Regions from separate parts of the Proteus sp. G2626 genome, predicted to be linked through region 1. Evidence: predicted binding sites of a transcription regulator. Region 1 holds the regulator's gene; each other region holds the start of a gene.

Region 1 (3,292 bases):
GAGATACTACTGAACGAGGACACTCACAAGAAGCGGTTCGAGATTCTGTTGTTCGCTCAATGGATGATTATATTAACTACATCATTCCACAATTTTCGCGTACCCACATCAACTTCCAACGAGTGCCTACTGTCGATACATCAAACCCATTTTCAGCTAAAGCTATCCCAACACTCGATGAAAGTTTTATTGTTATTCGTTTTCGAGGCTTAACCGATATTGATTTTCCTTATTTACTCGCGATGTTGCATGGCTCATTTATGTCAACAATCAATACGATTGTCGTGCCTGGTGGGAAATTAGGATTAGCAATGGAATTAATTATGGCGCCATTAGTCAAAAAATTATTAAATGGCGAAAAAATCAGTTAACCAAAATAAAATCTATTTCTATAAAAATAATATCCCCTTAATTAAGGGATATTATTTCTAAATTAAACTTTATTTTAAAATATCAAATTTATTCAGCATCTTTTATTTCAAATGAATGTGTAATATTAGCTGCTTTTCCTAACATTAAAGAAACAGAACAATATTTTTCTGCAGATAATTGAACCGCTCGTTCAACAATTTTATCTGTGAGTTCTTTACCTGAAACGATAAAATGCAAATTGATATCAGTGAATAAACGAGGGGCTTCTTCTCGACGCTCTGAAGTTAATTTCACTTCACAATCAGTCACTTGATGACGACCTTTACGTAAAATACTGACGACATCAATAGCACTACATCCACCCGCAGCAATTAAGACCATTTCCATTGGGCTTGGTGCTTTATCACCAGAGTTTCCATCCATCATAATTTGATGACCCGATGAAGATTCCCCAACAAAAGATAAATCTTCAACCCACTTAACGCGTGCTTCCATTTATTTTCCCCTAAACATGACAGAAACTAAAAGAGTACATTCTCATAATTCAACTAGCAATTAGCAAATAGGTTTATTATGCTGACTGCGTAAAACGAGACTTAATGCACTAATTGTGTTAAAAACAATATCTGCTTGATGATAGTGGTTAAGATCAATGCATTATTTTCTCATTTATTATAATCTACTCCATATTAACTTACCGTGTTCTCAGGAAGTTAATAGGTCAAGATAGGATTTTTAAGCACGCTGTCTCAAAAGGGAGCCTATCCGTTTTGAAAGGCTGCATTTAACGTACAGAGGATAACGCGAATGGTTCTCGGCAAGCCGCAAACAGACCCGACTCTTGAATGGTTTTTGTCACACTGCCATATTCACAAATATCCATCCAAGAGCACGCTGATCCACCAAGGTGAGAAAGCGGAAACACTTTATTATATTGTTAAAGGTTCCGTGGCTGTTCTTATTAAAGATGAAGAAGGAAAAGAAATGATCCTCTCCTACCTAAATCAGGGGGATTTCATCGGTGAACTCGGATTATTTGAAGAAGATCAAGAACGTAGTGCATGGGTTAGAGCAAAAACAGCCTGTGAAGTAGCAGAAATTTCCTATAAAAAATTCCGCCAATTAATTCAGGTTAACCCTGACATTCTGATGCGCCTATCAGCTCAAATGGCGAACAGATTACAAACCACATCAGAAAAAGTAGGTAACCTTGCTTTCCTTGATGTAACAGGCCGTATTGCACAAACCTTATTAAACTTAGCAAAACAACCTGATGCGATGACACACCCTGATGGCATGCAAATTAAAATTACACGTCAGGAAATTGGTCAAATCGTGGGTTGTTCACGCGAAACTGTAGGCCGTATTCTTAAAATGCTAGAAGATCAAAACCTGATCTCAGCACACGGTAAAACTATCGTCGTTTACGGAACTCGCTAATTTTCCCCACCCGAACAAACAATAGCTCTATACAAAAGAGCTATTGATAAAAAGAACGGTATGAACCCCATCCTTGCTGATGGGGTTTTTTAATAACTATACCCCTTCTACAAACGCGGCAATGGCGGCTTTTAATGCGACCATCCCCTCTTGTAATTCTTCTTGGGTAATAATTAATGAGGGTGTAAAACGCATAACATCAGCGCCTGCATTTAACATCATTAATCCCTGCTTTGCAGCCAGCCCTAATAATATTTTTGCTTTGCCTTCATATTGTGGTGCGAGTTGTGCGCCAATCAATAATCCTTGCCCACGGATTTGCGAAAAGACGTTGTAGGTTTGATTTATTGCTGTGAGCTCGTCTACAATCCACTGATAGCGCTTTTCTACTCCCTTAAGTACCTCAGGTGTATTGATTAAATCAAAAGCGACATTGCCCACTGCACACGCTAATGGATTCCCCCCATAAGTTGTACCATGAGTTCCTACCCCCATTACTGACGCTATCTCTTGTGTCGTTAACATCGCACTGAGCGGAAAACCACTTCCGAGTGCCTTTGCCGTGGTAATAATGTCTGGTGTCACATCATAATGCATATAAGCAAAAAGCTTACCTGTACGCCCCATACCTGTTTGTACTTCATCAAGGACAAGTAATGCTTGATGTTTATCGCACAGCTCACGTAGCCCTCTCATAAATTCAGGGGTTGCTGCTGTTACACCACCTTCACCTTGTACTGGCTCTAACACAACGGCACAAGTATGATCATCAATAACGGCTTTCACTGCATCTAAATCATTAAAAGGAATATGTACGATATCAGCAGGTTTTGGGCCAAAACCATCGGCGTATTTAGGTTGTCCTCCAACCGATACTGTAAACAAGGTTCGACCATGGAAGGCATGGTGAAAGGCAATAATTTTGGTTTTATAAGGATGATGGCGGGTGATTGCATAATGGCGAGCGAGTTTAAATGCGGCCTCATTTGCTTCGGCGCCAGAATTAGCAAAAAAGACACGTTCTGCAAATGTGTTATCAATGAGCTTTTGTGCTAAACGCAGTGCAGGCTCATTCGTGAAAATATTACTCACATGCCAAAGTTTTTCACTTTGTTCTTTCAATGCTTGATTGAGAGCAGGATGAGCATGTCCTAATGCCAACACGGCAATACCACCAGCAAAATCAATATAAGATTTTCCTTGCTGATCCCAAACTCGACTTCCCACCCCTTTAACAGGAATAAATTCTGCGGGTGAATAAATTGGCAACATTACTTGATCGTAAGTTGCCCGGTTGATACTTTGTTTTGTCATTACCCCACCTGATCGTTATTCGTCTTTAATATGAAAATATAATCACTAAATATGAATAAAAAATCAAATGTGGTTTTGTATAAAAAGGCGTTATTTTGTTATTTAAATACTATCTTATTAATATTTAAGAAAATTATTTAATAACTCATGGCCTTGTTCACTTAAA
Region 2 (3,292 bases), on a different contig from region 1:
TTTTTCAGTACACGAGTAACTTCATCAACATAACCGTTATTGAATAAGAAACCGTCAGTGACGATAAAAGCACGTTTCTTACCGTCAGTCGCGATCTCTTCCAGTGCGATAGGTAAACAACCACGGCGGAAGTAAATAGATTTAGGAAGTTTATGCCACAACATATTTTCTGCTCTTTTCGCCACGGTTTTAGTGTTGATAAGGTGTTTTGGTCCTACGTTTTCAGAAATGGAGTTACCACCCCATGAACCACAACCTAATGTTAGAGAAGGAGCAAGTTTAAAGTTGTATAAGTCACCAATACCACCTTGAGATGCTGGAGTATTGATTAAAATACGAGATGTTTTCATCTTGTCGCCGAAGTAGGCAACATGTTCAGGGCAGTTATCTTGGTCTGTGTATAAGCAAGAAGTATGACCGATACCACCCATCTCAACTAATTTTTCAGCTTTTAGTACTGCATCTTCAAATGATTGAGCATGATACATTGCTAATAGTGGAGATAATTTCTCGTGAGCAAACGGCTCTGCTTCTGTTGTTTCTTTTACTTCACCAATTAAAATTTTGGTGTTTACTGGTACTTCAATGCCGGCCATTTCAGCAATTTTTGTTGCAGGTTGACCCACAATAGCTGCGTTTAAGTTACCGTCTTTTAAGATGATATCTTGAACTGCTTTTAATTCTTTACCTGTCAGCATATAACCGCCGTGAGTAGAGAAACGCTCACGAACTTGTTTATAAATGCTGTCAACAACGATAACAGATTGCTCTGATGCACAAATTACGCCGTTATCGAAAGTTTTAGACATTAAGATTGAAGCTACGGCACGTTTGATATCCGCAGAGTCATCAATAACAACTGGCGTATTACCTGCACCAACACCGATAGCTGGTTTACCAGAACTATACGCTGCTTTAACCATGCCTGGACCACCTGTCGCTAAGATCAGGTTAATATCATCATGGTGCATTAATGCGTTAGATAGAGCGACTGAAGGCTCATCAATCCAACCGATAATATCTTTTGGTGCGCCTGCTGCGATAGCCGCATTTAAAACGATTTCTGCAGCGCGATTTGTCGCTTCTTTAGCGCGTGGATGTGGCGAGAAAATAATACCGTTACGTGTTTTTAAGCTAATTAATGCTTTAAAAATTGCAGTAGAAGTCGGGTTAGTTGTTGGTACGATACCACAGATGATCCCAATAGGTTCAGCGATGGTCATTGTGCCGTAAGTCAGATCTTCTGATAAGATCCCGCAGGTTTTTTCGTCTTTATACGCATTATAGATATACTCAGAAGCAAAGTGGTTTTTAATCACTTTATCTTCGACGATACCCATACCAGACTCTTTCACAGCTAATTTTGCTAGAGGGATACGGGCGTCAGCGGCCGCTAATGCAGCAGCGCGGAAAATTGCATCAACTTGTTCTTGAGAGAAGTTAGCAAATTCACGTTGAGCTTTTTTTACACGAGCAACCAAATCATTGAGTTCAGTAACGTTAGTTACAGACATAAAGAGACTCCTGATAAAATGTTAAATTTTTTAAGCAAATTAGCCGTTTTGATCATCATTAATAAGAATAGTCTAGATAGATGACAATGTACTTATTTCAGTAATAATAATTAGAAGCCTTAATTTGCTTAAAAAACTTAAAAAAAACAATAATAAACGTAAATATATTTTCGAAGACACTCTCTTTTTCGAATGATAACAGCTTACCATCTTTCTAATTAATTAACGTGATTTAAATCACAAAATTGACAAGCTGACACCTTTCAGCAAGCCATTTAATGAGAATGATAATCATATGCAAAAAATCATCAACGATTTTTTTGTTGTATTCAATATTTCGATATAAAATTAAACCACTAGGTTTTTCTCAGTTTACAAGAGAATATTTTAGGTAAAAACTTGTTAACTAATAGAATTAACTGGTTTATTGATTTAAAGTAACGCGGATTTTTTAGGGTTACTCTATCTTTTATAGAATAATTCGCATGTTTATTAGCCAAGAAGGGGCTTTTCATGGGGTCACTGCTGGATTTATCCGGTTATATTAAATTTTTTGTTGGTCTTTTTGCGATTGTAAACCCGATTGGTATTTTACCTGTCTTTATTAGTATGACGAGTTATCAAACTGATGCAGGGCGAAACAAAACAAACTTAATTGCAAATGGCTCCGTTGCAATTATTTTGGTTTCTTCTCTATTAATCGGTGATTCTATACTGAGTATTTTCGGTATTTCTATCGATTCGTTTCGTATCGCGGGAGGTATGCTGATTGTTACTATTGCGATGACGATGATAAATGGGCGTTTAGGGGAAGATAAACAAAACAATCAAGAACGAAATGAATCTGCAGTACGTAGTAGTGTTGCTGTTGTGCCTTTAGCATTACCCTTAATGGCAGGGCCTGGAGCTATTAGTTCTTGTATTGTGTGGAGTTCTCGCTGGGAAGGTTTTACTAACTTTTTAGGATTAGCTGCAACCAGTATCTTTTTTGCATTCTGTTGTTGGTTGCTTTTTCGTAGTGCAACATTATTAGTGAAATACTTAGGGCAAACGGGAATTAACGTGGTAACCCGTATAATGGGATTATTATTAATGTCCTTAGGTATTGAATTTATTGTGACCGGCTTGCGTTCTATTTTTCCAGGCTTGTTAGTTTAAATATTGTCAACACAGTCGTATTTTTAAAAATCGCAGTATTTTATTGAATACTGCGATTTTTTATGTTTATAAAATCACTTTTTTCATGTTAATCAAGACGATGAATGCCTTTTGATAACGCTTCTCTATCATAGTGTTGCGTTAATTCGCCATTTTCCATTAATGCGGCTCTATCAGACATATGAGCGATAACATCCGCATCATGACTTACTAATAAATAAGTCATATTATGTTGTTTTTTTAGTGTATTAAGAAGATTTAAGATCTCGGCTTGTACTGACATATCTAGTGCTGAAGTCGGCTCATCTAAAAGCAATAACTGAGGTTGGAGTAAAAGGGCTCTCGCAATAGCGACTCGCTGACGCTGTCCGCCAGAAAGTTGATGAGGATAGCGATTTATCACATCAGCAGATAAACCGACTTGGGCTAATGCTTGTTCAATTGTACTGTTATCAAAAGGAATGTGATGAATTTTCAATGGCTCAGAAAAAGCGCGCTTAATACGGTGTTGAGGGTGTAAGGATGCGTAGGGATCTTGAAATACCATCTGTACATTACGGCGCAAAGCACCTTGAAAATGCTGTTGTGGTTTAATTATTTGCCCTAAAAGTGACATGTTA
Region 3 (3,292 bases), on a different contig from region 1:
AGGTGCTATTGAGTTAACGGTTGCTCTTCATTACGTCTATAAAACCCCTTTTGATAATCTTATTTGGGATGTTGGTCATCAAGCCTATCCCCATAAGATCTTAACGGGTCGCCGTGACCGCATTGATACTATCCGTCAAAAAAATGGGTTACACCCCTTCCCTTGGCGAGAAGAGAGTGAATACGATAAACTTTGTGTCGGCCACTCTTCAACCTCTATCAGTGCAGGTTTAGGTATGGCTGTTGCAGCTGAACAAGAAAAGCTGAACAGAAAAACAGTTTGTGTGATTGGTGATGGTGCAATTACTGCAGGTATGGCTTTTGAAGCAATGAACCACGCTGGTGACATTGAGCCAGATATGCTCGTTGTACTTAATGACAATGAGATGTCAATCTCCGAAAATGTTGGTGCATTGAATAATCATCTTGCTCAATTGTTATCAGGCAAACTGTATACCACCTTACGTGAAGGTGGAAAAAAGGTCTTTTCTGGTATTCCACCAATTAAAGAATTACTGAAAAAAACGGAAGAACATATTAAAGGCATGGTTGTTCCCGGCACCATGTTTGAAGAGTTGGGTTTTAATTATATCGGCCCAGTTGATGGTCATGATGTTATTGCGTTAGTGCAAACACTCGCTAATATGCGTGATTTAAAAGGTCCTCAACTTCTGCATATTATGACTAAGAAAGGTCGTGGATATGCACCTGCTGAACGTGATCCTATTAGCTGGCACGCGGTACCTAAGTTTGATCCACAAACAGGTACATTACCTAAAAGCCCTAATGCACGACCTACATTTTCCAAGATCTTTGGTGACTGGTTATGTGAAGAAGCCTCAACTGATCCAAAACTGATGGCAATTACCCCTGCTATGCGCGAAGGCTCTGGCATGGTCCGTTTCTCAAAAGAATACCCTTCACAATATTTTGATGTTGCGATTGCTGAACAACACGCCGTTACCTTTGCCGCAGGTTTAGCGATTGGGGGATATAAACCGATTGTTGCTATCTACTCAACATTCTTACAACGTGCTTATGACCAAGTGATCCACGATATTGCCATTCAAAAACTGCCTGTTTTATTTGCCATTGATCGTGGCGGTATTGTGGGAGCAGATGGACAAACTCACCAAGGTGCATTTGACCTTTCGTTCTTACGTTGTATTCCTAATATGGTCATTATGGCGCCGAGTGATGAAAATGAATGTCGCCAAATGCTTCATACGGGTTACCACTATCAAGATGGCCCTGTTGCCGTACGTTATCCAAGAGGTTCAAGTGTTGGCGCACCATTACAACCACTTAATGCACTACCTATGGGGAAAGGAATTATTCGTCGTCAAGGTAAAGGCATTGCTATTTTAAACTTTGGTACATTACTGCCAGAAGCATTAGAAGTCGCAGAAAAACTAGATGCTACTGTTGCGGATATGCGCTTTATCAAACCATTAGATAAATCACTTATTCTTTTGCTGGCAGAGCAACATGATATGTTGGTAACGCTAGAAGAGAATGCCATCATGGGTGGCGCTGGTAGTGGTGTAAATGAGTTACTCATGCAAGAGCGTTGCTTAGTGCCGGTCTTAAACCTAGGTATCCCTGACCTGTTTGTACCACAAGGTGGACAAGAAGAGATCAGAGCTGATTTAGGACTTGATGCTATTGGTATCGAAAAATCCATTATGGATTATCAAACTAAATAGTGAGTACTTTTCGCCTTTAAAAACCTCTCCTGCTTTATAAGTGGGAGAGAGCCATCATTTGTACTCACCTGTTCATATAAAAATAGTCATTTTTGATTCTCTGTTTTTGCTTTTTATAACCTTTGTAGTAAATCACATTTTCATGAAAATCACTGCAAACAATAGTTCTCCTTATTGAATCCATTCAGCTTTAATTTATTCAACCAGTTAGATTTTTCTTTCTTTTTACTTACCAACGAAACGTTTCGATCATGCTCACAATATGAATAAATCAAACTTGTTTTCCCTCTTTTCTTTTCTACTATATACACAGCGAAACGTTTCGCTGAGGAGAAAATATGAAAAAAGGCGTATTACTAAATAGTCCTATTTCTAGCGTAATTTCACGTTTAGGACACACTGATAAAATCACCATTGCAGATGCCGGATTACCTATTCCCTCTTCTGTCGAACGTATTGACCTCGCTCTAACACAGGGAATACCTGACTTTATGTCAGTATTACAAACTGTCACTCATGAAATGCAAATAGAAGCCGTGATGCTGGCAGAAGAAATTAAGACCATTAATCCCTCCCTTTTTAATGAAATACTCTCTTACCTCAATTTATTAGAGCAAGAGCAGAAGAAACCTATTCAAATAACGTATGTTCTTCATGAAGTATTCAAAAAACAACTTCCTGAAAATAAAGCGGTTATTAGAACGGGTGAATGTACACCTTATGCCAATATTGTGTTGTTTTCTGGTGTGACTTTCTGAGGACAATATGGAACCTTTACTCGAACTTAAAGATATTGATAAGTCATTTCCTGGTGTAAAAGCACTATCAGGCGCTACTCTACGAATTTACCCTGGTCGAGTAATGGCTTTGGTCGGTGAGAATGGGGCAGGCAAATCAACATTAATGAAAGTACTCACCGGTATCTATAAAAAAGATGCGGGGGAAGTCATTTATCAAGGTGAACATTGCTCCTTCAATGGTCCTAAATCATCACAAGAAGCAGGAATAGGCATTATTCACCAAGAACTTAACCTTATCCCAGAATTAACCATTGCAGAAAATATCTTCTTAGGTCGTGAGTTTACGCGTGCTTTTGGGGCTATCGATTGGAAGAGAATGTATGCTGAGGCTGATAAGTTATTAGCACGATTAAACCTCGCTTACAGTAGCCACCGTTTAGTGTCTGAATTATCAATTGGTGATCAGCAAATGGTGGAAATCGCCAAAGTACTCAGCTTTGGTTCTAAAGTGATTATTATGGACGAACCAACCGATGCATTAACCGATACAGAAACTGAATCACTGTTTAGTGTTATTCGCGAATTGAGAGAGCAAGGTTGTGGCATTGTCTATATCTCGCATCGTTTAAAAGAAATCTTTGAGATTTGTGATGATGTGACGGTACTTCGGGATGGCCAGTTTATTGGAGAGAAACCTGTCGCTTCGTTAAAAGAAGATACGCTCATTGAAATGATGGTTGGCCGTAAACTAGAAGATCAATACCCTCGTATCAATATTCCTCAAGGCAAGACCAAACTCAACGTTATTAATCTTAGTGGTGAAGATGTTCACGATGTCAGTTTCTCA

Evidence for each region. Region 1 encodes CRP, which controls carbon source genes, mostly activating them, when cyclic AMP is high. Its sites were predicted from a motif close to ATGTGANNNNNNTCACAT; they were not measured.
Region 2: adhE (bifunctional acetaldehyde-CoA/alcohol dehydrogenase) is a predicted target of CRP. The motif match lies at 1,740-1,757, and genes of this name have one in related genera.
Region 3: rbsD (D-ribose pyranase) is a predicted target of CRP. The motif match lies at 1,949-1,966, and genes of this name have one in related genera.

The regions. Positions count from the first base shown of each region.
Region 1 is NZ_JAABNH010000025.1:238,335-241,626, reverse strand. It holds gene GWJ05_RS10920 (phosphoribulokinase) at 1-371, shown strand, start outside; gene GWJ05_RS10915 (OsmC family protein) at 460-867, opposite strand; gene crp (cAMP-activated global transcriptional regulator CRP) at 1,180-1,812, shown strand; gene argD (bifunctional acetylornithine/succinyldiaminopimelate transaminase) at 1,909-3,126, opposite strand; gene GWJ05_RS10900 (aminodeoxychorismate synthase component II) at 3,244-3,292, opposite strand, start outside.
Region 2 is NZ_JAABNH010000027.1:524,526-527,817, reverse strand. It holds gene adhE (bifunctional acetaldehyde-CoA/alcohol dehydrogenase) at 1-1,514, opposite strand, end outside; gene GWJ05_RS14925 (YchE family NAAT transporter) at 2,028-2,672, shown strand; gene GWJ05_RS14920 (ABC transporter ATP-binding protein) at 2,761-3,292, opposite strand, start outside.
Region 3 is NZ_JAABNH010000009.1:208,533-211,824, forward strand. It holds gene dxs (1-deoxy-D-xylulose-5-phosphate synthase) at 1-1,705, shown strand, start outside; gene rbsD (D-ribose pyranase) at 2,044-2,463, shown strand; gene rbsA (ribose ABC transporter ATP-binding protein RbsA) at 2,471-3,292, shown strand, end outside.